Regions from separate parts of the Bradyrhizobium sp. 191 genome, predicted to be linked through region 1. Evidence: predicted binding sites of a transcription regulator. Region 1 holds the regulator's gene; each other region holds the start of a gene.

What was found. Region 1 encodes LexA, which represses DNA repair genes until DNA is damaged. Its sites were predicted from a motif close to TGTTCNNNNTGTGTTCNG; they were not measured.
Region 2: the regulator LexA is predicted to act here: its motif matches at 5,141-5,158, upstream of IVB23_RS00580 (single-stranded DNA-binding protein).
Region 3: the regulator LexA is predicted to act here: its motif matches at 7,123-7,140, upstream of ruvC (crossover junction endodeoxyribonuclease RuvC).

What each region holds. Positions count from the first base shown of each region.
Region 1 covers NZ_CP064692.1:326-8,519, reverse strand. Annotated here, with positions in the region: gene glp (gephyrin-like molybdotransferase Glp) at 1-850, shown strand, start outside; gene lexA (transcriptional repressor LexA) at 1,027-1,728, shown strand; gene IVB23_RS00030 (hypothetical protein) at 2,210-2,644, shown strand; gene IVB23_RS00025 (ComEC/Rec2 family competence protein) at 2,769-5,048, opposite strand; gene IVB23_RS00020 (DUF2171 domain-containing protein) at 5,145-5,378, opposite strand; gene IVB23_RS00015 (SgcJ/EcaC family oxidoreductase) at 5,564-5,950, opposite strand; gene IVB23_RS00010 (glutamine--tRNA ligase/YqeY domain fusion protein) at 5,958-7,634, opposite strand.
Region 2 covers NZ_CP064692.1:119,389-129,922, forward strand. Annotated here, with positions in the region: gene uvrA (excinuclease ABC subunit UvrA) at 1-2,909, opposite strand, end outside; gene IVB23_RS00570 (outer membrane protein) at 3,183-3,866, opposite strand; gene IVB23_RS00575 (outer membrane beta-barrel protein) at 4,108-4,875, opposite strand; gene IVB23_RS00580 (single-stranded DNA-binding protein) at 5,315-5,809, shown strand; gene IVB23_RS00585 (low molecular weight protein tyrosine phosphatase family protein) at 5,919-6,266, opposite strand; gene IVB23_RS00590 (DUF2306 domain-containing protein) at 6,553-6,951, shown strand; gene gyrA (DNA gyrase subunit A) at 7,142-9,880, shown strand; gene IVB23_RS00600 (hypothetical protein) at 9,971-10,165, opposite strand; gene IVB23_RS00605 (PepSY-associated TM helix domain-containing protein) at 10,162-10,534, opposite strand, start outside.
Region 3 covers NZ_CP064692.1:3,489,862-3,500,395, reverse strand. Annotated here, with positions in the region: gene IVB23_RS16190 (hypothetical protein) at 38-331, shown strand; gene IVB23_RS16185 (DUF3617 family protein) at 376-906, shown strand; gene IVB23_RS16180 (IS4 family transposase) at 1,069-2,367, opposite strand; gene IVB23_RS16175 (methyl-accepting chemotaxis protein) at 2,693-4,117, opposite strand; gene IVB23_RS16170 (methyl-accepting chemotaxis protein) at 4,236-5,984, opposite strand; gene IVB23_RS16165 (YebC/PmpR family DNA-binding transcriptional regulator) at 6,189-6,935, shown strand; gene ruvC (crossover junction endodeoxyribonuclease RuvC) at 7,171-7,698, shown strand; gene ruvA (Holliday junction branch migration protein RuvA) at 7,939-8,556, shown strand; gene ruvB (Holliday junction branch migration DNA helicase RuvB) at 8,553-9,611, shown strand; gene IVB23_RS16145 (metallophosphoesterase) at 9,739-10,534, shown strand, end outside.

The sequences.
Region 1 (8,194 bases):
GATCAAGGAAGCCGCGATTCCCGGTCGGCACATTCGCCCCGCCGGCGTCGACTTCCGCGAGGGAGACGTGCTGCTCCGCGAGGGAAGCCGTCTCACCGAGCGCGATCTCGCGCTGGCTGCGGGAATGAATCACGCGCATCTCGCCGTCCGCCGCCGTCCGAGGGTCGCGATCCTCGCCACCGGCGACGAGCTGGTGATGCCCGGCACTACGCCCGGACACGGCCAGATCGTCTATTCCAATGGCTATGCCCTGCACGCGCTCGCCCGCAGCGAGGGCGCCGAGACCATCGACCTCGGCGTCGCCGCCGATACGCTGGAGGCCACTTCCGCCGGCATCCGTCGCGCCCGGGAGAGCGGCGCCGACATCCTGATCACGACCGGTGGTGCCTCGGTCGGCGACCACGATCTGGTCCAGCAGGCGCTCAAGGACGAAGGCATCTCGATGGCGTTCTGGAAGATCGCGATTCGGCCCGGCAAGCCGATGATGCACGGACGGCTCGGCGCAATGCGCGTGATCGGCCTGCCCGGCAATCCCGTGTCGTCCTACGTGTGCGCCTTCCTGTTCATGGTGCCGTTGATTCGCGCCCTGTCGGGCCGTTCAGTGATCCATCATCGCCGCGAGCGCGCCGTGCTGGGCCGCGATCTCGGTGCCAATGACCAGCGCGAGGATTATCTGCGTGCGCGCCTGGAACAGCGCGACGACGGCACGCTCGTCGCTCTTCCCGTCAGCCATCAGGACTCCTCTCTGCTTGCGAATCTCGCTGCGGCAGAGGTACTTCTCGTGCGCGCACCGTTCGCGCCGAGGGCCGAGGCCGGCACGCCTTGCGAGGTGCTGCGCCTGCCCGCCTGAGCTGCATGGCCACACGCATCGCGCGAGCTTTGCTCTGTTCACCGTAAATTAAGCAGTTGCGGAACACATATCGAACATATAGTGTCCGTTCATGATTTGTTTCGAGGATGTAGCGGCTTATCGCTGACTTCCTCGTCTCGGACTTGAACGACATCAACCGGGGGACTTTGGTCGAGATGTTGACGCGCAAACAATACGAGCTTCTGCGATTCATCAGCGAACGTCTGAAGGAAAGCGGCGTGCCGCCGTCCTTCGACGAGATGAAGGATGCGCTCGACCTGCGCTCGAAGTCGGGCATCCATCGCCTGATCACTGCGCTCGAGGAGCGCGGCTTCATCCGCCGCCTGCCCAACCGCGCCCGCGCCATCGAGGTGATCAAGCTGCCCGAGCTGCAGGCCGCCGCCGGCAGTCGCCGCGGCTTCACGCCGAGCGTCATCGAGGGCAATCTCGGCAAGGTGCGCGCGACCTCCAGCCCGCCTGTGGACGAGGGCGAGCGTCCCGTCGCCGTGCCCGTGATGGGCCGCATCGCGGCCGGCACGCCGATCGAGGCGTTGCAGACGCGCAGCCACACCATCAGCGTGCCGCCCGACATGCTCGGCTCGGGCGAGCACTACGCGCTCGAAGTGCGCGGCGATTCGATGGTCGAGGCCGGCATCCTTGATGGCGACATGGCGCTGATCCAGCGCAACGAGAGCGCCGATACCGGCGACATCGTGGTGGCGCTGATCGACGACGAGGAGGCCACGCTCAAGCGCTTCCGCCGCCGCGGGGCCTCGATCGCGCTCGAGCCCGCCAACGCCGCCTACGAGGTCCGCATTCTTCCGCCGAACCGCGTGAAGATTCAGGGCAAGCTGATCGGGCTTTACCGCAAGTACTGAGCGGTCGTTCGATATCGATTGGAGCGGATGGCTGTCCGCTCCGGCTGGATGGTTTTTCCGGTTCTGCTCAGATTGTCCGGCCCCCTCTTTCGGCGCCACAACCTCGATACGACGCATCATCGCTTCGCGGCCTGAGAGTGCGAGGACACGTGATGCGCCAGACTTATCATGGACGATGTTGCGGCGCCGATCGCAGCATCGGCGATGTAAGCCGTCGCCATACAATCGCACCGCCATTCGGCAAAAGCGAGCGGCAATACCCAGGCTGGTCGGCGCCCACGAGGCGCTGACACGCGCCTTCCGAATACACAGGCGTCGGTTTTGTTCCTATCGAATCCGGGAAAGATAATGTGATCGCGGCATGCGGCGCCCAGCCGCAGATTTGCCTACAACGAAGCAGAACGTTGCGTGCTTCCACCCTGATAGAGGCCTGCGCCTCCAAAAGAGGTGCGGGTTGCTATCTTCGCATGAGGAGCACCCAATGTGTGACTACAGCCTGCATGCTGTCGCGACACGCCCCGCCGAAGTCGGCGAGACGATCGTCACGACAACTTTCCGTGGCACCTCGACGCGCGGCTTCGCCTCCGAAGCCGATCTCTCCGTCGCGGTCTGCTTGCTGCCGGGAACGGAGCTCGCTTTCGCCGACAACGTCCGTTACGACAATCGCTGGATCTGGACGCGCACCGTGAACTCCCGCGTCGGCAAGTTCGGCAAGATCGACCCGCACATTCCCGATCGCCATCATGACGCGATCGAATTCCCCGACGGCAAATACGTGCTGGTGACACAGCTCGTCGAAGGCCAGCGCGCGACCGTGCTGCAACTGCCGGTGACCCAACCGGTTGGCGAACGCGAGCACAAGCCGCAGACCGTCGCCGACACGCGGTCCACGATCACGCGCCTGCCGATCGGCTGACGTCGTCGCCCCCGGCCGATGGTCGTGGGCCAGGAATGAAATGCCATCGCCGGCCGAGGCCGGCGAGATGGTATGGTTTGCGTCCTGCGAGATCCCGTCCGACCGACCTCCCCCGCATCGCTCCTCAATCGTCCGCCTGCAAGTCCATCTCCGATGGCGTTGCGTCCCGGTTGCGGGGCACGGCCGTCTTCGGCGCAAGGCTGCCGTCGAAATCCCCCTCGCCGGCGCCGGCCGGCAGCCAGGGGCGGCTTGTGCCTCTCGCCCTCACCGCCCGAACCGAGAAGCCGTCACCACTCTGCGTCAGAGCCAGCGCGCCCTGACTGGCGAGCCGCGGCCTGTCGACCACCATCGCCGCGCAATCGGGCGGCGTGGGCCGCGCGGTCACCACCAGCGCGGCGCGGCTGCAATCATCAGCCAGAGCGTCGATGCGCAACGCCAACGCGACAAGCCGTCCGTCCGCGAGCGGCGTCACGCAGCCGGACTCGTCACACGACACACCGTCGGCCAACGAGGCGCTGCCGGCATCGCGCGGATCGGCATCGGCGGCCAACCACTCCCTCAGCAGGAAGCCATCCTTGCTGGCGCGGATCACATGCAGCCGCCCGTCCCGGCCCCGCACGGCGACGCTCGCGCCATCCCCGGCAATCAAGATGTCGGGCTGCCGCACCGACATCGCCCAGAGGATCGCGGCAAGCAGCACCACGGCACCGGACCAGCGCAGGGGCGTGCGCAGCAGCCCCATCACGATGATCCCGAGGCTCGCCGCGATCAGCGGCGCGATCCCGAACGCGGGAATGCGACCGACTGCACCGGGCAGTGCCGCCACCCAGCGCGAGACCGCAACCATCCATTCGATGCCGATCCCCATCAGCCACCAGAACGCGCCGTCGAGCCCAAAAGGCGCGGCGAGCAGCCCCAGCAGCCCCGCCGGCATCACCAGCGCCGAGACCACCGGCATCGCGCCGAGATTGGCGAGCACGCCGTATGGCGTCACGCGGTGGAAGTGGAAGGCGGCATAGGGCGTGGTCGCAAGCCCGGCGATCAACGAGGCCAGGAACAGCATCGCGATCTCGCGGCCGCCCCACAGCGCGATCCGCGCCGTTGCGGAATGATCGGGCGATGCCAGCAGGTTCGGCATGCCGATCTGCACCAGCGCCACCAGCCCGAGCGTTGCCGCAAAGGACATCTGGAAACTCGGATGAACCAGCGCCTCCGGCGCGACGGCGAGCACGATCAGCGCGGCCACCGCCAGCGTCCGGAACGTAATGGCGCGGCGATCGACCATCACGGCGATCAAAACCACCGCCGTCATGAAGAACGATCTCTGCGTCGCGACCTCGGCGCCGGACAGCAGGAGGTAGAACGCAGCCGCAACAAGCGCCGCGGCTGCCGACCATTTCTTGATGGCGAAGCCGGCCGCCAGCCCCGGAATCAGCGCCAGCAGGGCGCGAACCGCGAAGAAGACGACGCCGGCGACGACCGCCATGTGATAGCCGGAGATCGACAGCACATGGCCGAGCCCCGAGACGAACATCGCGTCGTTGACGGGCGCGGTGATCGCATCGCGCCGCCCCGTCAGCAGCGCGGTCGCAATGGCGCGATTGTCGCCTTCGAGCGTCGCACGGATGCGGGCATCGATCGCATCGCGCAGGCCCTGCATGAAAGCCGCGTAGCGCAGCCGCAAGCCGACGGCATCCGGCGGCGGCGCGGCCGTGATGGCGCCCATCACGAAGCCGGAGGCGCCGATGCCCTGGAAGAACATGTCGCGCGAGAAATCGTAGCTGCCGGGGCGCACGGGCGAGATCGGCGGCAGCAGCCGCGCCTTCAATTGCACGAAGCTGCCGACCTCGGGCGCAGTGCCCTTGCGCACCGACAGGCGCACGCGCTCGAGCTTGACGTCGCTGCGCTGCGCCTCCATCGCGCTGACGCGCAGCACGAAGCGATCGGTGCGCTCGCGGATATCGCGCGCCTCCACGAAGCCCGACAGCGACACCGAATAGAGCGGCTTGGCCAGCACGGTGTGGGCGATGCGCGCCGTCTTCCAGGTCGCGACGGCAAAACCCGCCGCGACCGCCGCGAGCATGATCGCCAGGGCAAACAGCCGGCTCCGTCGCAGCAGGACCGCGCCAAGCGCGAGCATGACCGCGGTCACGGCAACGACCCACAGCACCGGCTCATGATCGGCGGCGAAATACAGCGCGATGCCGCCACCGAAGGCGACCGGCACCCAGGGCAACAGCCGGCCTGGGCCGGCCTCGGCGCGGGCCCATTCGCGTAGCGTTCCGACGATTGCCGGCCAGATGCCAAGGCCCGCCGGCGCAAAGCCGCCGGCCGGTGCGGCGCGGCCGACCGGCCACGTCCCCGCAACTCCCTGGGAGCGCACTGGCCGGCCCGCCTCCGCCATTCCCCTGCACCTTACGATACGCGACGGGTGCGGAGGCTACCGGAACGCGCGACCGGGCGAATAGCGGTACAGATCGGGAACAGGCGGCGTAGCGCGCTACTTTTCCTCTTCCATCGTCACCGCGACCGAGGCGTTGGCCGACAGCCGGACCTTGTTGCCTTCGACGTCGGCAACGAGGCCCTTGTCGATGAAATGATGGTGCCCCTTGTGGCTGCCCTCGCCGCTGTCCTTCTTGGTCAGCTTGATGCGGTTGCCCTCGACGCGATCGACGGTGCCGATGTGGACGCCGTCGGCGCCGATGACTTCCATATGCTCTGCGATGTTCTGCATGGCGGGATCCTTGGTTGGAGCCACCTCAACGCGCGGAGAGAGCTTCGGTTCGTATCCTTCCGTCATTCCGGGGCGCGCCACTTGGCGCGAGCCCGGAATCCATATTCACGCTGGTGGTTATGGATTCCGGGCTCGCGACTTTGTCGCGCCCCGGAATGACGAAACCGGTTGGTTAAGCGCGATCGCTAAATCAGCGGTGCCTGCGACGAGGCGTGATGATTGACGATCTTCCACTCGCCGTCCTCGCGGATGAGGACCCAGCTCATCTTGACGACGAGATCGTCCCGCTCGCCGGCAAGATCGAACGCGATGGTCGCGGCCATGTTGATCAGATCGGGGCCGGCCTGCGCCGCCTGCACCTCGGAAAAGGCCGCGCTCGGCTTGCGCCACCGCGGCAGCCCGTTGAAATAGTCAACGACGCCGTCCCTGCCCCGATAGAGTTTGGGGTTGGAGCCGAAGAAGAACGCATCCTTCGCATAGAGCGACGACAGCGCCACAGCGTCGAGCTTGGCAAAGCCGGCGCACCATTTCGCGATGACGGCGGAAACGATGGCGTCGGCTTCGCTGCTCATGGGCGCATCAACCTTTCGCGACTTCCTTCGCGAACGTGTCGCGCAGGCCTATGGTGCGCGAGAACACCGGCTTGCCGGGGGTCGAGTCCTTGTCGCGCACGAAGTAGCCCTGGCGCTCGAACTGCATCGGCGCGGTCGAATTGCTCTCCGCAACGGAAGCCTCGACCCGCGCATCGGCGAGGATCTCCAGCGAATTCGGATTGAGGTCGGCCGCGAAGTTCGAAGCATCCGGGCTCGGATTTGCGAATAGCTGGTTGTAGATGCGGATCTCCGCCGGCTTCGAGGCAGCCGCCGGAAGCCAATGCATGGTCGCCTTGACCTTGCGGCCGTCGGGCGCGTTGCCGCCCTTGGTCGCGGGATCGTAGATGCAGCGCAGCTCCACCACCTCGCCCTTATCGTTCTTGATCACGCCGGTGCACTTGACGAAATAGGCATAGCGCAGCCGCACCTCGTTGCCGGGGGACAGGCGGAAGAACTTCTTCGGCGGGTTCTCCATGAAGTCGTCCTGCTCGATGTAGAGCTCGCGGCCGAACGTGATCTTGCGCGTGCCGGCGCTGGCGTCGTCGGGATGGTTGATCGCCTCGAGCTCCTCGGTCTGCCCTTCCGGATAGTTCTCGATCACCACCTTGAGCGGCTTCAGCACCGCCATGCGGCGCTGCGCCGTGCGGTTCAGCTCCTCGCGGATGCAGAATTCGAGCATGCCGACATCGACCACGCTGTTGGCTTTCGCAACGCCGATGCGCTTGACGAATTCGCGCAAGGCCGCCGGCGGTACGCCACGGCGGCGCATGCCCGCCATTGTCGGCATGCGCGGATCGTCCCAGCCGGCGACATGGCCGTCGCGGACGAGCTGGGTCAGCACGCGCTTGGACAGCAGCGTGTAGGTCAGGTTCAGCCGCGCGAATTCGTACTGGTGCGGCTTGGACGGCACCGGCAGCTTCTCGATGAACCAGTCGTAGAGCGGCCGGTGGTCCTCGAACTCCAGCGTGCAGATCGAATGCGTGATGCCCTCGATCGCGTCCGACTGGCCATGCGCGTAGTCGTAGCTCGGATAGATGTTCCACTTGGTGCCGGTGCGCGGATGGTGCGCGTGCAGGATGCGGTACAGCACGGGGTCGCGCAGGTTGATGTTGCCCGCGGCCATGTCGATCCTGGCCCGCAGTACGCGCGCGCCGTTGGGGAATTCGCCTGATTTCATGCGGCGAAACAGGTCGAGGTTCTCCTCCACGCTGCGGTCGCGGAACGGCGAGTTCTTGCCGGGCTCGGTCAGCGTGCCACGCGAGAGGCGGATCTCCTCCTGGGTCTGGTCGTCGACATAGGCGAGCCCGTCGCGGATCAGCTGCTCCGCCCATTCGTACAGGCGGTCGAAATAGTCGGACGCGAAGAACAGGTTCTGGCCCCAGTCGAAACCGAGCCAGCGCACGTCGGCCTGGATGGAATCGATATATTCCTGCTCTTCCTTGACCGGGTTGGTATCGTCGAAGCGCAGATGGCAGCGGCCCGGAAACTCCTGGGCGATGCCGAAGTTGAGCGCAATCGACTTGGCGTGGCCGATGTGCAAATAGCCGTTCGGCTCCGGCGGGAACCGGGTCACGATCTCCTTGTATTTGCCCTGATCGAGGTCGGCCTGGACGATGTCACGAATGAAATCGCGCCCAACCTCAGTCGCCACCGGTTCTGTCATCACGAAAATCCTGTAGGGAAATCAGCGGCCCTTCTGCCAAATTCGCGTGGCTGAGCCAAGGCCTAGCATGTCCGCCGCCGGGCTTTAGTTATGCTCCGGTCCTGCTATACACCACCGCCTCCCATGCATAGGCCCTGCCAAGAATGACCGCTTCCGTCGTCACCCGCTTCGCTCCCTCGCCGACCGGCTTCCTCCATATCGGGGGGGCCCGCACGGCGCTGTTCAACTGGCTCTATGCGAAGAAGCACGGCGGCAAGATGCTGCTCCGGATCGAGGACACCGACCGGGAGCGCTCCACCGAGGCCGCCATCGCCGCCATCCTCGACGGCCTGAAATGGCTGGAGCTCGGCTGGGACGGCGAGGTCATCTACCAGTTCGCCCGCGCCGCCCGCCACCGCGAGGTCGCCGAGCAGCTGCTGGCCGACGGCAAGGCCTACCGCTGCTACGCCACGGCCGAGGAGCTCGCCGCCATGCGCGAGAAGGCGCGCGCCGAAGGGCGCACCCGCCTCTATGACGGCATGTGGCGCGACCGCGATCCCGCGACGGCTCCGAGCGACGTC
Region 2 (10,534 bases), 120 kb from region 1:
CCCGTGTAGCTCCGCGGCGCTTTCGCGATGTCCTCCGGCGGGCCCCAGGCGACGATCTCGCCGCCGCCGTCGCCGCCTTCGGGCCCCAAGTCGATCACCCAGTCGGCGGTCTTGATGACTTCGAGATTGTGCTCGATCACGACGACCGTGTTGCCCTGCGCGACCAGCTCGTGCAGCACCTCAAGCAGCTTCTTGACGTCGTGGAAGTGCAGGCCGGTGGTGGGCTCGTCCAGGATGTAGAGCGTGCGGCCGGTGGCGCGCTTGGACAGCTCCTTGGCCAGCTTCACGCGCTGGGCTTCACCGCCCGACAGCGTCGTCGCCTGCTGGCCGACATGGATGTAGTCGAGGCCGACGCGGTGCAGGGTCTGGAAGGTCTCGCGGACGCGAGGCACCGCCTTGAAGAACTCGGCGGCCTCTTCGACGGTCATGTCGAGCACGTCGGCGATGCTCTTGCCCTTGAACAGGACTTCGAGCGTCTCGCGGTTGTAGCGCTTGCCCTTGCAGACGTCGCAGGTGACGTAGACGTCGGGCAGGAAGTGCATCTCGATCTTGATGACGCCGTCGCCCTGGCACGCCTCGCAGCGGCCGCCCTTGACGTTGAAGGAGAAGCGGCCGGGCTCATAGCCGCGCGCCTTCGCCTCGGGCAGGCCGGCGAACCATTCGCGGATCGGCGTGAAGGCGCCGGTATAGGTCGCCGGATTCGAACGCGGGGTGCGGCCGATCGGCGACTGGTCGATGTCGATGATCTTGTCGATGTGCTCGAGGCCCTCGATGCGGTCGTGCGGGGCGGCGCCCTCGCTGGCATTGTTGAGCTTGCGGGCGATGGCGCGGTAGAGCGTGTCGATCAGCAGCGTCGACTTGCCGCCGCCGGAGACGCCGGTGACGCAGGTGAACAGACCGAGCGGAATCTCCGCCGTGACGTTCTTGAGGTTGTTGCCGCGCGCGTTGACCACCTTGATGGTGCGGCGATGGTTCGGCGGGCGCCGCTCCGGCACCTCGACCTCGAGCTCGCCGGTCAGATACTTGCCGGTCAGCGATTTCGGGTTGCGCATGATCTCGGCAGGCGTGCCTTCGGCGACGATGTGGCCGCCATGCATGCCGGCGCCGGGTCCGATGTCGAGGACGTAGTCGGCGAGGCGGATGGCGTCCTCGTCATGCTCGACCACGACCACGGTGTTGCCGAGGTCGCGCAGCCGCTTGAGCGTGTCGAGCAGGCGGGCGTTGTCGCGCTGGTGCAGGCCGATCGAAGGCTCGTCCAGCACGTAGAGCACGCCTGTGAGCCCCGAGCCGATCTGCGAGGCGAGGCGGATGCGCTGGCTCTCGCCGCCTGACAGCGTGCCGGAGGAGCGGGACAGCGTGAGATAGTTGAGGCCGACGTCGAGCAGGAAGGTCAGGCGCTCGCGGATCTCTTTCAGGATGCGGCCGGCGATCTCGTTCTGCTGCGTGTTCAGCGTCTCGGGCACGCCCGCGAACCATTCGCCGGCCTTCCTGACCGAGAGCTCCGAGATCTCGCCGATATGCTTGCCGCCGATCTTGACGCAGAGCGCCTCGGGCTTGAGCCGAAAGCCCTTGCAGCCCTCGCAGGGGACGTCATGGAAATATTTCGCCAGCTCCTCGCGCGCCCACTCGCTCTCGGTCTCGCGATAGCGGCGGTTGATGTTGGTGATGACGCCCTCGAACGGCTTCTTGGTGTCGTAGGAGCGGACCCCGTCCTCGTAGGAGAACTTGATCTCGTCCTCGCCGGAGCCGTAGAGGATCGCGTCTTTCGTCTTCTTCGGCAGATCCTTCCACTTGGTGTCGAGCGTGAACTTGTAGTGCTTGCCGAGCGCGGTCAGCGTCTGCACGTAGTAGGGCGATGACGACTTGGCCCAGGGCGCGATCGCGCCCTTGCGCAGCGTCAGGTCCTTTTCGGGGATGACGAGGTCCTCGTCGACATGCTGCTCGACGCCGAGGCCGCCGCAGGCCGGACAGGCGCCATAGGGATTGTTGAACGAGAACAGGCGCGGCTCGATCTCGGGGATGGTGAAGCCGGAGACCGGGCAGGCGAACTTTTCCGAGAACAGGATGCGCTCGGGGCCGCTCTTGTCGTGGATCTTCGCGGTCTTCTTTTTCTCTTTCTCTTCGGCAGGCGCGGCCGCCGGCGTGTCGGCGAACTCGACCACGGCGAGGCCCTCGGCGAGCTTCAGCGCGGTCTCGAAGCTTTCGGCGAGGCGCTGGCCGATGTCGGCGCGCACCACGATGCGGTCGACCACGACGTCGATGTCGTGCGGGAATTTCTTGTCCAGCGTCGGCGCCTCGCTGAGCTCATGGAAGGTGCCGTCGATCTTGACGCGCTGGAAGCCCTTCTTGAGCCATTCGGCGAGCTCCTTCCGATACTCGCCCTTGCGGCCGCGCACGACCGGCGCGAGCAGATAGAGGCGGGTGCCTTCGGGCAGCGCCAGCACGCGGTCGACCATCTGCGAGACGGTCTGGCTCTCGATCGGCAGGCCCGTGGCCGGCGAATAGGGCACGCCGACGCGGGCCCAGAGCAGGCGCATATAGTCGTAGATCTCGGTCACCGTGCCCACCGTGGAGCGCGGGTTCTTCGACGTCGTCTTCTGCTCGATCGAGATCGCCGGCGACAGGCCGTCGATCTGGTCGACGTCAGGCTTCTGCATCATCTCCAGGAACTGGCGGGCATAGGCCGACAGCGATTCGACGTAGCGGCGCTGGCCCTCGGCATAGATGGTGTCGAAGGCGAGCGAGGATTTGCCGGAGCCGGAGAGGCCCGTAAACACCACCAGCTTGTCGCGGGGGATCTCGACGTCGATGTTCTTGAGGTTGTGCTCGCGCGCGCCACGGATCGTAATTGCGCGCAGGCTCGAGCCCGCGTTCTGTTGTTGGCGCTTCGCCTTGATCACTTCGTCCATCCCGCTGGTCCTTAAGGAATCCAAAGACGCGCGATCGCGCCAATGTTGAAGGCGCGCTTCGCCCGGAACCGGGAACGGCGCCGATGGGTATGGCAGCGAACGTAGGAAGAACGGGGGCGGATTTCCAGTGCGACTTGCGAACCGTCAACGGATTGTTGGCGCGCTGGCGGCATCTGGCAGCAGCGGGCGTGCGGAACTGCGCTGGAGCGTGCCGCCCAAACAAAAAGGCCGGCGCGAGGCCGGCCTTTCGTGACGATGCGACGTCAGTCGTGATCAGTACTTCGCAACCACCGGCGCGCCGAAGTGATAGTTCACGCCGACCTGCACGGTGTGGAAGTTGAGCGTGCCGGAGTCACCAGGGGCGCCAATGCCACCGAAATAGGTCTCGCTGCCGAGGCTGCGATAGAGGTACTCGCCTTTGACCGACCACTGCGGCGCGAAGAATGCTTCGACGCCAGCGCCGACGGTCCAGCCGGAGTGGAACTTGCTGTCCGAGATGGTCAAGGCGCCCGCGGTGCCGCTGATCTTGTTGTCGATCCAGGCGTAACCACCGGTGCCGTAGAACAGGACGTTGTTGACGGCCCAGCCGATGCGGCCGCGCACGGTGCCCATCGCCTCGGTCTTTGAGCTCACGTTCACGAGACCAAGGCCGGGAACGACGCCTGCGACGGAGGCGCTGACGTCCGCCCAGGCGGCGTCGGCCTCAAGGCCGAACACGACGTTGCCGGTCTGCCAGTTGTAGCCGGCGGTGCCGCCGACGAACCCGCCCTTCATTTTCGGGTCGGCGTCGGACTGCCAAGCGCCGCCGCCGACGATACCAAGGTAGAAGCCGGTCCAGTTGTAGACCGAGGCCACAGGCACAGGCGCCTTGGTGTAGGGGCGGGCTGCCAGATCGGCAGCCGAAGCGGGGGCCGCAAGAGCGAATACACAGGCCGAAGCCAACAAAACCTTCTTCATCTTCAACTAAATCCCAGTCCCAGTTTCTGTTATTGCCTTCCGTGACCGGAAGGGCAGCGGACTCAAACGGCCCAACTGGGGTTGTGCTTACACCACCAAAGCCGCAAGTTGTGTCTCCGAAAAGCCACAACGACGCAAAAGGTAATGGTTACTGACTCGTTTCCCCGCGATCAGTGCGCGCCCAAAACAGAAAGGCCGGCGCGAGGCCGGCCTTTGATCTCCAAACAATATCAGCGGGATATCAGTACCTCGCGATCATCGGGCCGCCCCAGCGATAGTTCAACCGGATGAGACCGATATCGACGTCCTGGCCGATGCGATTGGAGGCCGTGAAAGCACCGAGCGGAGCAGCGACAAAATTGCCGGATCCGGTGAAGTCGATCGTGCGGTGGCCGAGGAAGATGTGATCGTACTCGAAGCCGACCGACCAGTTGGGCGCGAATCCGAACTCGACGCCCACGCCCACCGTGCCGCCCCAACGGGTCTCGTTGGCCCGGTCGAACTCGAGGCCGGTCGCCACATCGTAGGTCCGATAGCGATCACCGACGACGGCGGCGCCGCCCTTTACGTAGAGCAACACGTTGTTCCAGGCATAGCCGATCTGCCCCGTGATCAAACCGAAAGAGTCGATCGTGGACTGGTTGCGAAGGCCGGACACCGCGCTGATGTTGTCGCCGGTAAAGTCGGCCCAGTTGCCCTGGCCCTCGAAGCCGAACACCCAGTTCGTCGACTGCCAGCGGTAGCCGACCTGGCCACCGACGGTGCCGCCCGTCGCATTGTGGCAGCCCTCGCCGACCAGAACGCCGGTTGCCGGGGTCACGAAGTCCCAGCACTTGCGGCTTGTGCCGCCACCGCCGTTGATACCGATGTAGAAGCCGCTCCAATCGTAGATGGTGGCAACCGGAGCTGGAGCCTTGGTGTAGGGACGGGCGGCGAGATCGGCCGCGCTTGCGGGGGCCGCCAGCCCCAACGCCATTGCACTGATTGCACCAAAAAGAATCTTATTCATTGCAGTCTCCCCAGTTTCGCCCGCTTCTCGAAGTCCCCGAAGCGGGCTGATCAGGCGCGACGCCCATATGAATTAATTCCAAGGCAACGATAGCCCAAGGAAAGGGCAAAGTCCGTCGCCGAAATGCCACACTCGCGCACTGATCGAAATAGCTGCAACTTGATGAATGTTAAGCGGTTTTCCTTCTTCTCGGGAACCCGGGAAAGTTCCATCGGGTTCCGCGCCATCGGCGTGTGACCAATATCTGTTCAGTGCTTTTGGCGCGAAGAACAAATCTGGAACATAGTCGGGCGGGATGCTATATGTGGGGATAACCTTGGGGGTGGCGGGCTGATCGATGTCCGCAAGCGTATAGGGTCGCACCAACGGGGTGCAGAGGAACGCGGGCAGCGGGATTCGCCCTTTTGAAATTCAGTGGCATTCGGAGTGGAGAGCGGCGATGGCGGGAAGCGTCAACAAGGTCATTCTGGTTGGAAATCTCGGCAAGGATCCTGAAATCCGCCGCACCCAGGACGGGCGGCCGATCGCGAATTTGAGCATCGCCACCTCCGAGACATGGCGTGACAAGGCGACCGGCGAGCGCAAGGAGAAGACCGAGTGGCACCGCGTCGTGATCTTCAATGAAGGGCTCTGCAAGGTCGCTGAACAGTATCTGAAGAAGGGCGCGAAGGTTTACATCGAGGGCGCACTGCAGACCCGCAAATGGACCGACCAGAGCGGCGTCGAGAAGTACTCGACCGAGGTCGTGCTCCAGGGCTTCAATTCGACGCTGACGATGCTCGATGGCCGCGGTGGCGGCGGGGGAGGCGGCAGCTTCGGCGACGAGCCGGGCGGCGATTTCGGCTCCTCCGGTCCCGTCAGCAGCGCACCGCGCCGTCCCGTCGCCGCCGGCGGCGGCCGCAACAGCGACATGGACGACGATATCCCGTTCTGAGGCTTTGCAATCCCAAGCCTCGGCAATCCCAAGCCTCGGCAATCCCAAGCCTCGGCAGTCCCAAGGGCTCGGCAGTCCAAAGGCTTTGCAAACCGAAGCCTTGACAGTCCTAAGGCTTGGTCCGGAACAGGAAGCGGCCGGCTCCGTTTTCGAGCAACCGGACCAGCATGGGGTCCATAAATTCATAGTCGTCGGGAATATCGAGGCAGATGACCCGCTTGCCATGCAGGCTGGACCGGAATCTCCGATTCAGCTTGTTGCGGTGGGTCTTCTCCATGACGAAGATGATGTCGGCCCATTCGACCTGTTCGGAGGACAACAATACGTCTGCGCCGTTCGAGAGGCCGGCCGAATCGGTCTCGATTCCGGGCCATGTCGAAAAGACCTGCGCTGCGGTCGGGCTCCGGAGGCGGTTGGCGCTGCAGAGAAAAGGACGTTGGTCACCTGACCGCTCCAAGAGAATGATCGGTAGTTTGGGCCGGGTGCCGAACGCTTGCCACTTACACGGCTTTCGATCGGCACTGGAATTGCGACGTTCCGTGCCGAACCAAGCGGAAGCGTTTGCCTTGTACACAGGCTTCGCGCGATGCGACAGAGCTTCTTACCAAACGGCCGGCAGAGCTCGGGTTTCCGGGCTAGCTTCATGCACTGCCTGAGCGCTTTGACGGCACGCGATGTGAATGATATTAACTTTATGTTAAGCCTCTTCACATGGTCGGTTCGCCGTTCTGGGGACTCTCCGCATGAGCCTCGCGCCGCTCTTTGAGGCTGCTCCTGCCGTTCCGCTGCACGCTTTCGCAGCCATGGCTGCGTTCGCCCTCGGGATACTCCAATTGGCCGCGCCGAAGGGAACGCTGCCGCACCGGGCTCTGGGCTGGGTCTGGGTCGGGTTGATGCTTGTCGTTGCGCTCAGCTCGTTCTGGATCCACCAGATCCGTTTGATTGGTCCGTGGAGTCCGATCCATCTGCTCTCGATCTTCGCACTCGTGATGCTGGCGTGGGGCGTTTTGGCCGCGCGAAGCCACCGGGTTCGCCGCCACAAGATCACGATGATCTCGGTCTTCTTCGGCGCCCTGGTCATCGCCGGCCTGTTCACCTTCCTGCCCGGGCGGATCATGCATGCGGTGGTTTTCGGGCCATAGCGCGATGGCAAATCGGGCGCCTGGCGCGGCTGCAGCAGGGCTGAAACCGGGCGCGGGAACAATCTCCGAGGCACCCGGTAAGTCCATGAAAAAACGAAGGGAAAAAGCGCTTCCCTTGGCCTTGCAAGGGTGGTTATCAGGGGGGCGATGCGCTATATGATTCCCAGATAAAATCTCACCGGATTCCCCCTTGGCTGACGACGACGACAAGCCCGGCGACCAGCCGGCGCAACCCTCGGACATTCGCCCCGTCTCCATCTTCGAGGAGATGAAGAAGTCGTACCTCGACTACGCCATGAGCGTGATCGTGGCGCGCGCGCTGCCCGATGCCCGGGACGGCTTGAAGCCGGTGCACCGCCGCATCCTGTTCTCGATGAACGAGCAGGGGCACACGCCCGACAAGAAGTACGTCAAGTCCGCCCGCGTGGTCGGCGACGTCATCGGTAAGTATCATCCGCACGGCGACCAGTCGATCTACGACGCCATGGTCCGCATGGCGCAGGACTTCTCGATGCGCGTGCCGCTGATCGACGGCCAGGGCAATTTCGGCTCGGTCGACGGTGATCCCGCGGCTGCCTATCGTTACACCGAGGCGCGCCTGACGAAGGCGGCGCTGGCCCTGCTGGCCGACATCGACAAGGACACCGTCGACTTCCAGCCGAACTACGACAACAACGAGACCGAGCCGTCGGTCCTGCCGGCCAAGTTCCCGAACCTGCTCGTCAATGGCGCGGGCGGCATCGCGGTCGGCATGGCGACCAACATCCCGCCGCACAATCTCGGCGAGGTCATCGATGCCTGCGTCGCTCTGATCGACAACCCTGCGCTCACCATCGACGAACTCATCAACATCGTGCCGGGACCTGACTTCCCGACCGGCGGTGTCATTCTCGGACGTGCGGGCATCCGCGCCGCCTATCACCTCGGCCGCGGCTCGATCGTCATGCGCGGGAAGGTCGCGATCGAGACCATCCGCAAGGAGCGCGAGGCGCTCATCATCACCGAGATTCCGTACCAGGTGAACAAGGCGACGATGGTCGAGCGCATCGCCGAGCTGGTGAAGGAAAAGAAGATCGAGGGCATCGGCGACCTGCGCGATGAATCCGACCGCGAAGGCTACCGCGTCGTCGTCGAGTTGAAGCGCGACGCCGTGCCGGATGTGGTGCTGAACCAGCTGTATAGATTCACGCCGCTGCAGACGAGCTTCGGCGTCAACATGGTGGCGCTCGACAGCGGCCGTCCGCGGATCATGCATCTGAAGGACCTGCTGGCGATCTTCGTCGACTTCCGTGAGCGGGTCGTCACGCGGCGCACCAAGTACCTGCTCGCCAAGGCGCGCGATCGGGCGCATATCCTGGTCGGTCTTGCGATCGCAGTCGCCAATATCGACGAGATGATCCGCGTCATCCGGAGCTCGCCCGACCCGACTACCGCCCGCGACACCCTGATGTCGCGCGACTGGCCGGCCCGGGACGTCGAGGACATGCTGACGCTGATCGACGATCCGCGTCACCGCATGAGTGCGGATGGCACGATCCGGCTGTCGATGGAACAAGCGAGAGCTATTCTCGATCTGCGCCTTCAGCGCCTGACCGCACTCGGCCGTGACGAAATCCGCGACGAGCTCGACAAGCTCGCCAGCGAGATCGCCGATTATCTCGACATCCTGCGCTCGCGCGAGCGCGTGCTTGATATCATCAAGACCGAGCTTGCCGAGGTGAAGGCGGAGTTCGCCACGCCGCGCCGCACCGTGATCATGGAGCAGGAAGGCGAGGTCGAGGACGAGGACCTGATCCAGCGCGAGGACATGGTCGTCACCGTCTCCCACGCCGGCTACGTCAAGCGCGTGCCGCTGTCGGCCTACCGCGCCCAGCGCCGCGGCGGCAAGGGCCGTTCCGGCATGCAGACCCGCGACGAGGATTTCGTCAGCCGGCTCTTTGTCGCCTCGACCCATACTCCGGTGCTATTCTTCTCCTCGCGCGGCCAGGTCTACAAGGAAAAGGTCTGGCGGCTGCCGATGGCGGCGCCGAACGCGCGCGGCAAGGCGATGATCAATATCCTGCCGCTGGAGCAGGGCGAGCGCATCACCACCATCATGCCGCTGCCGGAGGATGAATCGACCTGGGGCAATCTCGACGTGATGTTTGCCACCACCGGCGGCAACGTCCGCCGCAACAAGCTGTCCGACTTCGTCGACGTCCGCCGCTCCGGCATCATCGCGATGAAGCTCGACGACAACGAGGCGATCGTCGACGTGCAGATATGCACCGAGCGCGACGACGTGCTGCTGACGGCGGCCGGCGGCCAGTGCATCCGCTTCCCCGTCACCGACGTGCGCGTGTTCACCGGGCGAACCTCGATGGGCGTGCGTGGCATCGCGCTTGCCGAGGGCGACAAGGTGATCTCGCTGGCGATCCTACGCCACGTCGAAACCACCTCAGACGAGCGCTCGGCGTACCTGAAGATGCGCCGAGCGGTGGCCGGCGAAGCCGTGGCGGAAGAGGTTCCGGCCGATGCCGAGGCCGAGGAGACGTCCGGCAGCTTCCAGCTGCCGCAGGAGCGCTATGTCGAGATGTCGGCGGCCGAACAGGTCGTGCTGACGGTCTCCGTCAACGGCTACGGCAAGCGGACCTCGTCCTACGAGTACCGCACCACCGGCCGCGGCGGCAAAGGCATCGTCGCCATGAGCGTCAACAACCGCAACGGCAATCTGGTGGCTTCCTTCCCGGTGGAGGATGCCGACCAGATCATGCTGGTCACCGACAAGGGCCAGCTGATCCGCTGCCCGGTCGAAGGCATCCGCATCGCCGGCCGCTCGACCCAGGGCGTGATCGTGTTCGACACCGCCGAGGACGAGCATGTGGTGTCGGTCGAGCACATCACGGAAGAGGCGGAGAGCGGCAATGGCGAGAACGGGAACGGCTCGTAGCTCAAGCAGATCCCGTTAGCTCTCGGTTCTCTGTCGACGGCTGCAATCGATTTGACAGGACCGGCATGGCGCGACGTGCCGGTGTCCGGCCTATGATCGTGGAAGATGCGGCCGGCGCGATGCCTTCCAGCCGAGCACGGCTAGCGGAATTGCCAGTGCTGCCCAGGACAGCGCGTCCCAGCCATCGTCTCCGAACAGCGCTGACGCCAGCCCGACAAGGATGAGCACTCCGAGCAGGAGCGGCCAGCGAAAGATCTCGCCCGTGGTGTGGCGCTTGCGAGTCATGGACGAATTCCGGATGTCGCTGCGGCAGGCGGCCGGTCCTGCGCGCGCGTGGTGATCCGAGGTGATTTGCGCCTGCCGAGCCAGAGATAGACGCCGCTCGCGAGCACGACGATGGCGGCGATGTCGAGAAGCGCCCAGATGATCTTGAGCGGCAGGCCGCCGTAATCCCCGAAATGCAGCGGGCGTGACACCTGCAACGCCCGGAGATACCACGGCAGGCCCTGCGCGGTGACGAGCTGCCCAGTTTCGGCGTCCAGCATCGCTGGCGTGAACAGGCGCGAGGTGATTGGCGTCGATCCCTTGGTCCAGACGATGAAGTGCCGTGGTGTCCCGAACCGCGCGACCGTCGGAAAGATGATGCTGGCCGGC
Region 3 (10,534 bases), 3.5 Mb from region 1:
CACCGTAGACTGGCGCCAGCCAATTGGAGTGACGGGAATGCGAATCATTGCGGCCGCTGGCCTTCTTGCCCTGGGTATGATGGCGAGCCAGTCGGCGCGGGCCGACATCCTTCCGGTGCCGCCGTTCAAGGGCAACGACACCGGCGGGATCATCGCCTATTCGATGGCGACCCAGGTCGACGCGCGTCAGGTCGCGGTCGATCACTGCGCACGCTACGGCAAGGTCGCCAAATTCCTCGCGGTGCAGGGCTATGACGGCGGCTACATCTCGTTCGCCTGCCGCTGGGTGCCCTATGGTGCCGCCGATCGCCCGATCCGCACGCTCTACTGAGGCGCTGTCGTAACGCCGCACTTTCTCGGCCGGGAGCCTCCCACATGACGCGCAAACTCGCTTTGCTCGGCCCGACGCTTTGCCTCGCGTTGTCGGCAGGCAGCGCCAGCGCCGACGACCTGCCGGTGCGCAAGGCCGGTCTTTGGGAAATGAAGCTGGTCTCGACCGGCTCGCCGGTCCCCGAAATGACCATGCAGCATTGCACCGACGAGACCGTCGACAAGGAGATGAGCAACAACGTCTCGCCGATGGCCAAGCAGATCTGCGCCAAGCAGGAGATCAAGAAGACCGCGACCGGCTATGTCAGCGATTCCGAATGTAGCGTCGCCGGCGTCAGCACGACGTCGCATGCCGAGATCACGGGCGATTTCAACTCGGCCTACACGGTGAAGACCACCTCGCACGCGCAAGGCGGCGTCGCCGGCGCGGCCGGCCGCGATAGCACCATGACGCTGCAAGCCAAGTGGCTGGGCGCCTGCAAGCCGGACCAGAAGCCCGGCGACATCGTGATGCCCGGCGGCTTCAAGATGAACGTGCGCGACATGGACAAGCTGAAGGCGCTGCTGCCGAAGTAGGTGTGCTATTTCCCTCTCCCCTTGTGGGCCTTGTGGGAGAGGGTGGCTCGCCGCGTTAGCGGCGAGACGGGTGAGGGGTTTCTCTCCGCGAATTCAAATGAGACTTGCACGCGCGGAGAGATACCCCTCATCCGGCGCTTCGCGCCACCTTCTCCCACAAGGCTAAGGCGTGCACATATCTCGGAGCCTCCAACCGGCTGACATTTGCTTGAAGCGGTGCCATCCTCTGCGCATAGTGATGGGACCTGGTGGCCGCTCCGAGGCGTAGCCGGTCCATCCTCCGAGGCGAGCGATGATCCATGCGAGCCATGCGACAGAGTGCTTGGAGTGAGGGTTCTTTTGCTTGTCAGTCCTGCCTTCGAGCTGGACCTGCAAGATTTCGAGGATCGGCAGTTGGTCCGGAGGCACCACGTCGGTGGCGGGGCGGTCGACCGTGCCATCACGGGCGAGGACGAGCTGCATGATCTTGGTAGCTGCCGTCATCGCGATGGCAGCGAGCTTGAACAATGCCTCAGCCGCCTCGACTTGGCTGCTCTCGATGTCGAGGCCTTGGCTTTTACTGGTGCGGAACAACTGCTCGATGTGCCAGCGCTGACGGTACCAATCAACGATCTGCAGCGCCTGCTTCACGGTCGTCACCGTATGAGTGGTGAGAAGGCGCCAGTGGATCGACTCCCCGATAACGGGATCCAGTTCCTTCACTTCAACCAAGCGCAACGTCAATTGACGCGCAGCTTTCCGGTCGCTGCAGTTGGCCGGGCGCTTGATGGTCACCCCGCCAAAGCGCAGTGCGATCTTGGCCGTTCGTGCCGCACGGCCGGGCTGTGCCCGAACCTCCAAGTCGAAGCTATGCTGGACCGGCCAACTTTCGGCAATATCAAACAGCTTTCCGCCGCCCACCAGGGCGCGATCGCGACAGGCACGTGTAAGCAAATGGGTCCGTGCGTCAGGAATCCGGTCAAATTCCTCGTAAATGTCGCTCTCACGGTCGCCAACCACCGTGACCATCGCCGCAGCAGCAAGCGCACTCTTGGCGTCGGCCGCGCTCTTTATCCAACGATAGGACTCCTTCTCTTCGATTGGCTGGCTCTGGTAATCGGGCGACGCAGGCCCCTGGCGCGTCCAAATCTGCATCCCAGCGAGCCCGAGCAAGGCTCCGCTCCCGGCGTCAACGGCCAACACCGGATGCACAAACAGGCCTGGGTCAATCCCGTTCCCGGAAGGGCCAAGGCCGCGGACCCGGCCCGCATGCCTCGCGTAGTTCAGTTCCGTCGTGTCCTGGATCGCAAGCACATGCAGGCCTGCACACTGCTTCGACAGCACCTCTGCGCCATGCCCGACGATCTCGTCCACCGTTACGCTCGGATTGTTCAGCCACCGGCTGAAGCCGACCCATTCGGCGCGGCCATCGGCCGCTGCTCGCAGATTCATCGTCACGCGTTCGACGGCGCGCCGCAACAACAGCGCCCCCTTTTGGCCAGTCGAACGTCTCCAAAACGGCCGACCGACCAATCCATTCCTGCCTTCAATGCGGTTATCCTTCTTAACCGCATTACAAAGAATCAGACTCGATTCACTTAAGGCAAGAAAATTCTGTGCACGCCTTAGCCCACAAGGGGAGAAGGGAAGGGGAGGATTTCGGAATAATAGCATTCTACCTCTGTTTGGCCCGACGAGTCAAAGCGCGCCATGGCATGCCGGCGCAAGCCATTGATTTCGCACACCCCGGCTACTGTGCATGGGGTTGTTTTTCAGGTTTTTGATTCAAGGGCCGCAGGAGCGCCCGTCAGCCCTGACGAAAGCCCATCCGGAAGGCGCCCCAATGCCTGCCGCGGATCATGATCGGCGAGGACAGGTCCTTCATCAGCACGAACTGCCCGCCGCCCATGTCGCGGCGGTAGGTCTGCAGCAGGAACGGCTTCGTGTTGGCTGCGACCTTCTTCACCGTGCGGTCGGTGAACAGGCGGCGGTTGCGGCAATTGGCGTTGTTCCAGACCGGGTCCTTGCCTTGCGGCAGCCGGTAGTTCGGATTGTGGGTCGGCAGATAGCCGCCCCTCGCCCAGGCGACGCAGAACACGATGCGGGGATCGGATTTCTGGATCGGGTCCTGGATCGCGGGCAGCACGCGGTCGGTGAACGCGACGTAGTCGGTGAGGTACTGCTTCGGATCGGTGCCTGATATCTCGCGGTAGTTCTCGTCCATGAGCTGGTCGAGCGTGATCTCGCCGCGGTCGATCGCAGCTTCGAACTCCGCCGAAATCCGCTTCGCGGTGTCGACGACGACGCGGATCAGCGGCGCGTCCGACGTCTCCACGCCGCTGTCGGCGATCAGCGCGATCAGGCCTTCGGAAGCGTCGAGCAATTTCGCCACCCGCTCGTCGGCGTTCTTGAGGTCGCGCGAGGACAGGTCGACGCCCTTGGCGAGCTCGTTGAGCTCGCTGATGACGATGTCGCAATGTCCGAGGTTGGAGGTCGCCGCGCGCGTGACGCTGCCGATCTCCGCCTCCACGGAGGCGAAGCCCTGCTGGACGCGTGAGATGATGCCGGAGATCGCTTGCGCGCCTTCGCCGGCGGTCTTGGCGCGCTGCGAAGCGTCGCTGCTCTCGCCGATCAGACCTTCGATCTGGCCGTCGAGATCACGCACGGTGTCGGAGATCTCATGCGTGGCCTGGCGGGTGGCTTCCGCGAGGTTCTTGACCTCGCTCGCGACCACCGCGAAGCCGCGGCCGGCATTGCCGGCGCGCGCCGCCTCGATGGTGGCGTTGAGGGCGAGCAGATTGGTCTGCTTCGCGATCGCCTCGATCGAGCCGGAGACCTTCGCCACCTGCGCCAGCGCCGAGCCGACGGCGGACAGGCGCGCCTCGATCCGCTCCACGGCCGCGACGAGTTCGGAGATATGGCTGACCGCGGTGTCGACGGCGCTGCGCGATTGCGCGATCTCGCCGACTGCCGCGGACGTCGTCGTTTGCACGGCCTGCGATGCGTTGGCGATGTCGTGGTTGGCCGACACCATCGTCTCGGCCGTCTCCTGCAGGTGGTGGAACCGTTCCGACTGGTTCGCGACGCGGTTTGCGACCTCCTGGACGTTGCCGGCGATGTCGGCGAGTTCCACGCCGAGGCCGCCGATGCGGTCGGCGAGCTGATCGATCAGCCGCTCGGCGAGCGACCTGTTGGATGCGGTGTCCAATACTGCAAGCTGTGCCTGGGACATGTACGGGCTCTCTCCAGTCAGGGCCGTTGATCGGCTCTCGGCGGCATTCCCATTCCAGTTTCGGCTTAGAGGATGATTCGCGGCCGGTGTCTTGCCCAAGAGTGCACTCGGGAGAGCACTACAGCTTGTAGGCCGTGCGGAAGCCACCCCAGTGACGGCCCTGCACGCGGATCGGGACGTCGATCTCGCGCATCATCACCGTGTTGCCGTTGCCCATGTCCCGCGCATAGCTCTGGACCAGGTACGAGCGCAGGTTGCGCGCGGCGGCGAGCCCCGCCGGATCGTTGAACATCCGCCGGTTGCGGCTGTTGGCCGTGTTCCAGGCGACGTCGCCCGGCCGCTGCGGATGCGAATAGATCTTGTTGTGCACCGGCAGGAAGCCGTTGCGGTCGACCATGGCGCAGAACGCCATCCGCGGCTCCCTCGCCAGGAAGGCTTCCTGGAACGGCGGCAGGGCCCGGTCGGCCCAGTCCAGATATCTCGTGCGGAATTGCTGCGGATTGGTGCCCGCAATTTCCACATAATCCGTGTCGAACAGGTCCTCCAGCTTAACCTCGCCGCGCGCAACCGCCTGCTCGAATATCTTCGTCAGCGCATTGCCCGCCTCCATGGCACGGGTGACCAGCTCCGTGTTCTCCTCATGGATCGACCAGAGCTTGTCCTCGACCTTCTCGCCGAGCGCGGCGCCGGCACCAACGAATTGCGCGCGGGCGCCGGCCTTGGACTGCTCGACCACGCGCAGGCGGCAGGCGCCGATGTCTTCGAGTGTGCCTTCGATCAGCGCTTGCGGTGCGAGCCTGCCTGCATCCGCGCCGCCGATCAGAACGCCGTCCATCGCGATTTCATAGACCGGCATCACCCCGCGCGTGGTCTCGAATCTGAGATGGCAGGGCAGCCGCTCGGTCTTGCGGCGGTCGTCGTGCTCGCTCTGGCCGAGCAGCACGGCGCAGCGCGATTTCAGCTTTTGAGCAAAAGTGGTGACGGCCTTGCCGGCACTGGCGACGCTCTCGCCATGGGTCTCGGCCGCCTTGGTCGCGGCATCGATCTCGGCCGCGCTCTCGCCGACCGAGATGATGAACTCCGAGGCGCTGGCGGCATTGCCGGAGACTTCGCTGGTCGTGGCGTTCTGCTCGGCGACCGCGCCGTTGACGGTGTCGAACACCGGGCGGATCGCCTCGATCGCCTGCGAAATGCGGTGCACGGCATCGGCAGAGCCGGCGGCGTCGCGCTGGAGCGCGTCGATCTTCCTTGTGATCTCTTCCGTCGCTCCCTGCGTCTGCACCGCGAGCGCCTTGACCTCGGTCGCGACGACCGCAAAGCCTCTGCCCGCATCGCCGGCGCGTGCGGCCTCGATGGTGGAGTTGAGCGCGAGCAGCGTCGTCTGCCGCGCGATCTGTGCGATCAGATTGACGACGTTGCCGATGGCGGCGGAGGATTCGCGCAGGCGCTCGACATTGGCGCGGGCTTCCTGCGCCGCGGCGCTGGCCTCGTCGGCGAGCTTGCCCGCATTCCGGACCTGCGCGCCGATTCCTTGCGCGGACTGGGTGAACTTGTCGGCGGCATGGGCGAAGGTGGAGGCGGTCGACTGCGCCGCGTTGGTCCGACCGGTCAGGGCGTCGGTGCGGTCGCGAATGGCGGCAAGCGTCGCGGCGGTCGCCTCGGCGCCTCCGGCCACCGAATTGGCGGCGCGTTCGAGCTGGCGGATCATGGCGCCGAGCTCGAGTTCCAGCAGTTCCAGGATTTCCCGGGCCGAATCACTGTCGACGGCCGGGGCGCGCGCGGAATCGGCCGCCGGCTGCGGAGCCTCCAGGGCTGTCGCAGGCGCAGCCGGGTCCGGCAGACGCTTCTGAAATAATCCGAACGCCATCGGGCCTCTCTTGTCGGAGAACGGTCGGGCGCTATTTTCGCAGTCCGGAATGAAATCAGGGTTAACGGTGCCTGACCTCTAGGCACGGGCGAGTACGGTGTTACCTTAAAGTCGTAGAGCCTCTTTCATTTCGGTGGGTTGGCGGCCTATAAGGCCGCGCTTCCCACGTTCACCTTGGCGCACGATTCCTTAACGAGACCACGCATGGCCGGACATTCCCAATTCAAGAACATCATGCACCGCAAGGGGCGGCAGGATGCCCAGAAGTCGAAACTGTTCGGCAAGCTGGCGCGGGAAATCACCGTCGCGGCCAAGCTCGGCACGCCCGACCCCGCCATGAACCCGCGCCTGCGTGCCGCCGTGATCGCCGCGCGCCAGGAGAACATGCCGAAGGACAACATCGAGCGCGCCATCAAGAAGGCGCTCGGCAGCGACGGCGAGAATTATGACGAAATCCGCTACGAGGGCTACGGCCCCGGCGGCGTCGCCGTCATCGTCGAGGCGCTGACCGACAACCGCAACCGGGCCGCCTCCGACATCCGCTCCTTCTTCACCAAGTCCGGCGGCAATCTCGGCGAAACCGGCTCAGTCTCGTTCATGTTCGACCGCACCGGCATCATCGAATACGACCGCAGCGTCGCCTCCGACGATGCGGTGCTGGACGCCGCGATCGAAGCCGGCGCAGACGACGTCGTTTCCGGCGAGAACGGCCACGAGATCTATGCCTCGACCGAAAGCTATCGCGATGTCGCCAAGGCGCTGGAAGCCAAGTTCGGCGAGCCGCGCAAGGCCGCGCTGATCTGGAAGCCGCAGAACACGGTCACCGTCGACGACGAGACCGGCGAGAAGCTTCTCAAGCTGATGGATTTGCTCAACGAGCACGACGACGTGCAGCAGGTCTACGCCAATTTCGAGATATCGGACGCGCTGGTCGCGAAGATGGGCGGGTAGGAGCGCGCGCGTCAGTTCCACACTTTGCTGTCATCGCCCGCGAAGGCGGGCGATCCAGTATTCCAGAGACGTAAGAGGGATACGGATAAGCCGCGGCGTAATGGATACCCCGCCTTCGCGGGGTATGACGCCCGGGTTTGTACCGCGCAGCGCGGCTCATCCGAGACCGCCTTTCCCCTGTTACTTCCGTTCTGTTTCTGTTTCCCCCGCGGCGGCCAGCCGCTATCACTGGCCCATGACTGCGCTCCCGATTCGTGGCCCCGTCCGCATCATCGGCATCGACCCCGGCCTGCGCCGCACCGGCTGGGGCGTAATCGAGGCCGAGGGCAATCGCCTGATCTACATCGCCTGCGGCTCGGTGGAACCGCCGGATGATCTGCCCTTGTCGGGCCGGCTGCTCGCGATCCACGAAGGGCTTGCTTCCGTTCTCTCTAGCCACCAGCCGATGGAAGCGGCGGTCGAACAGACCTTCGTCAACAAGGACGGCGTTGCCACGCTGAAACTCGGCCAGGCCCGCGGCGTCGCCATGCTGGCGCCCGCAATGTTCGGCATCTCTGTCGCCGAATACGCGCCGAACCAGGTCAAGAAGACGGTGGTCGGTGCCGGCCACGCCGACAAGCAACAGATCGCGATGATGCTGAAGATCCTGCTGCCGAAAGCGGAGCCCCCGTCCGCGGACGCCGCCGACGCGCTCGCCATAGCCATCACCCACGCCCATCATCGCCAGAGCACCGCGCTGCGGCTGAAGGTGGTGGGGATATGATGCGCGTCGCGAGGCACAGATGAGCGGCATCGGCGGTGCGCTCCCTCCCCCCTTGTGGGGGAGGGCCGGGGAGAGGGGTAGCCGCAGCGGTGGTGCCGCGGTCGTTGGTGGGCGGCGCACGCGGTGCTCGCGCCTTCGAGAGAATCCCCGTGTGGCACCCCCCTCCCTGACCCTCCCCCACAAGGGGGGAGGGAACGGCGAGTCGTTGCCGTGCGTCCTTCAAGCGATGGGTGCGCAGCGATGATCGGCAAGCTCAAGGGCCTGATCGATTCCTACGGCGAGGATTTCGTCATCCTCGAAGTCGGCGGGGTCGGCTATCAGGTGCATTGCTCCTCGCGCACCTTGCAGCATCTGCCTTCGCCGGGTGAAGCCGCGGTGCTATCGATCGAGACCTATGTCCGCGAGGACCAGATCAAACTGTTCGGCTTCCGCACCGACCAGGAGCGCGAATGGTTTCGCCTGCTCCAGACCGTGCAGGGTGTCGGCGCCAAGGTGGCGCTGGCCGTGCTCGGCACGCTGGCGCCGGCCGATCTCGCCAATGCGATTGCGCTGCGCGACAAGGCCGCGGTGGCACGCACGCCCGGCGTCGGCCCCAAGGTCGCCGAGCGCATCGTCACCGAGCTGAAGGACAAGGCGCCGGCCTTCGCCAATGTCGATCCCGCCGTCGTGCATCTCGCCGGCGCCGTCGACGACCAGCGCGCGCCGCGCCCTGTGGCGGATGCGATCTCCGCGCTGGTCAATCTCGGCTACGGCCAGCCGCAAGCCGCCGCGGCCATCGCATCGGCCTCGCGGAGTGCGGGCGAGAATGCCGAGACCGCGCAGCTCATTCGTCTTGGCCTGAAGGAGCTCGCGAAGTGAGCGATCCCAAGGCCAACCGCATGGTCTCGCCCGAGCGCCGCAGCGACGATGTCGGCGATACCGCGCTACGCCCGCAATCGCTGTCCGACTTCGTCGGCCAGCAGCAGGCGCGCAAGAATCTGTCGATCTTCATCGAGGCGGCGCGCAAGCGTGGCGAGGCGCTGGATCACGTGCTGTTCGTCGGGCCGCCCGGCCTCGGCAAGACCACGCTGGCGCAGATCGTGGCGAAGGAACTCGGCGTCGGCTTTCGTGCGACGTCCGGGCCCGTGATCGCCAAGGCCGGCGATCTCGCCGCGCTCCTCACGAATCTCGAAGAGCGCGACGTGCTCTTCATCGACGAGATCCATCGCCTCAGCCCGGCGGTGGAAGAGGTGCTCTATCCCGCGATGGAGGATTTTCAGCTCGACCTCATCATCGGCGAAGGCCCGGCGGCGCGCTCGGTGAAGATCGAGCTGTCGAAATTCACCCTGGTCGGCGCCACCACGCGGGCGGGCCTGCTCACCAATCCCCTGCGCGATCGCTTCGGCATTCCGGTCCGGCTCAATTTCTACACGATCGAGGAATTGGAGAGCATCGTCAGCCGTGGCGCGCGCGTACTTAATGTCGGCATGAGCGCTGATGGCGCCAACGAGATCGCGCGCCGCGCCCGCGGCACGCCCCGCATCGCCGGCCGGCTACTGCGGCGCGTCCGCGATTTCGCCTCGGCGGCGGATGCCGCCACGATCGACCGCAAGATCGCCGACCACGCGTTGAGCGCGCTCGAGGTCGACGCCGCCGGTCTCGACGCGATGGACCGCCGCTATCTCTCGACCATCGCGCTCAACTATGGTGGCGGCCCGGTCGGTGTCGAGACGATGGCTGCGGCCTTGTCGGAGCCGCGCGATGCCATCGAGGACATCATCGAGCCTTATCTGATCCAGTGCGGCTATCTGCAGCGCACGCCGCGCGGCCGCCTGCTCACCTCGCACGCCTTCCGCCATCTCGGCATCGCCGAGCCCTCGCGCGATGCCGCGGCGCAGTTCGGCCTGTTCGGCACGGATGACAACGACGAGTGATCTGCTGAACCGCGCCGTTCCGGCTTTGATGAATTTCCGTTAACCTCGTGCAGACGATCTGCACGAACGCACCCCAATTCCGCTCCAATCGGATATCATCAAGACGCCGCATCATCATCGGGCTTCCATGATCACGCGCCGTCATCTCATCCGTTCCATCGGTGGTCTGTCCGCCCTCGGCGTCTCGACGGCCGCCTATGGCGTCGGCGTCGAGCCGATGCTGCGGCTCCGCGTCACCCGCTATCATCCGACGCCGCGGCAGTGGCCGGCGGATCTTCCGCTCAAGATCGCCGTCATCGCCGATCTCCATGCCTGCGATCCCTGGATGCCGCTCGACCGGGTCGCGGCCATCGTCGACCGCACCAACGCGCTGAACGCCGACCTCATCGTGCTGCTCGGCGACTATGTCGCCGGCCTGCATCAGGTCACGCGCATCATTCCATGCAGCGAATGGGCACGCGTGCTGGCCGGCCTCAAGGCGCCGCTCGGCGTCCACGCCGTCATGGGCAACCACGACTATTGGGATGACAGGCTCGTGCAGCGAGCCGGGCAGGGAGTGACCGTCGCGCACCGCGCGCTGGAAGCGGCCGGCATCCCCGTCTACGAGAACGACGTCGTGCGCCTCACCAAGGACGGCCGACCGTTCTGGCTCGCTGGTCTCGGCGATCAACTCGCGTTCCTGCCAGCGCGCCGGTTTCGCGGCATGGCGCGGTTCGGCGCCGACGATCTCAGCGCGACGCTCGCCAAGATCACGGACGATGCGCCCGTCATCCTGCTCGCGCATGAGCCCAACATCGCGCCGCGCGTGCCGGCGCGTGTCGCGCTGCAACTGTCCGGCCACACCCATGGCGGCCAGGTCCGCCTGCTCGGCTGGTCCCTCGCGGTGCCGCCGCAGGACGGCGTCCGCCTCGCCTATGGTCATG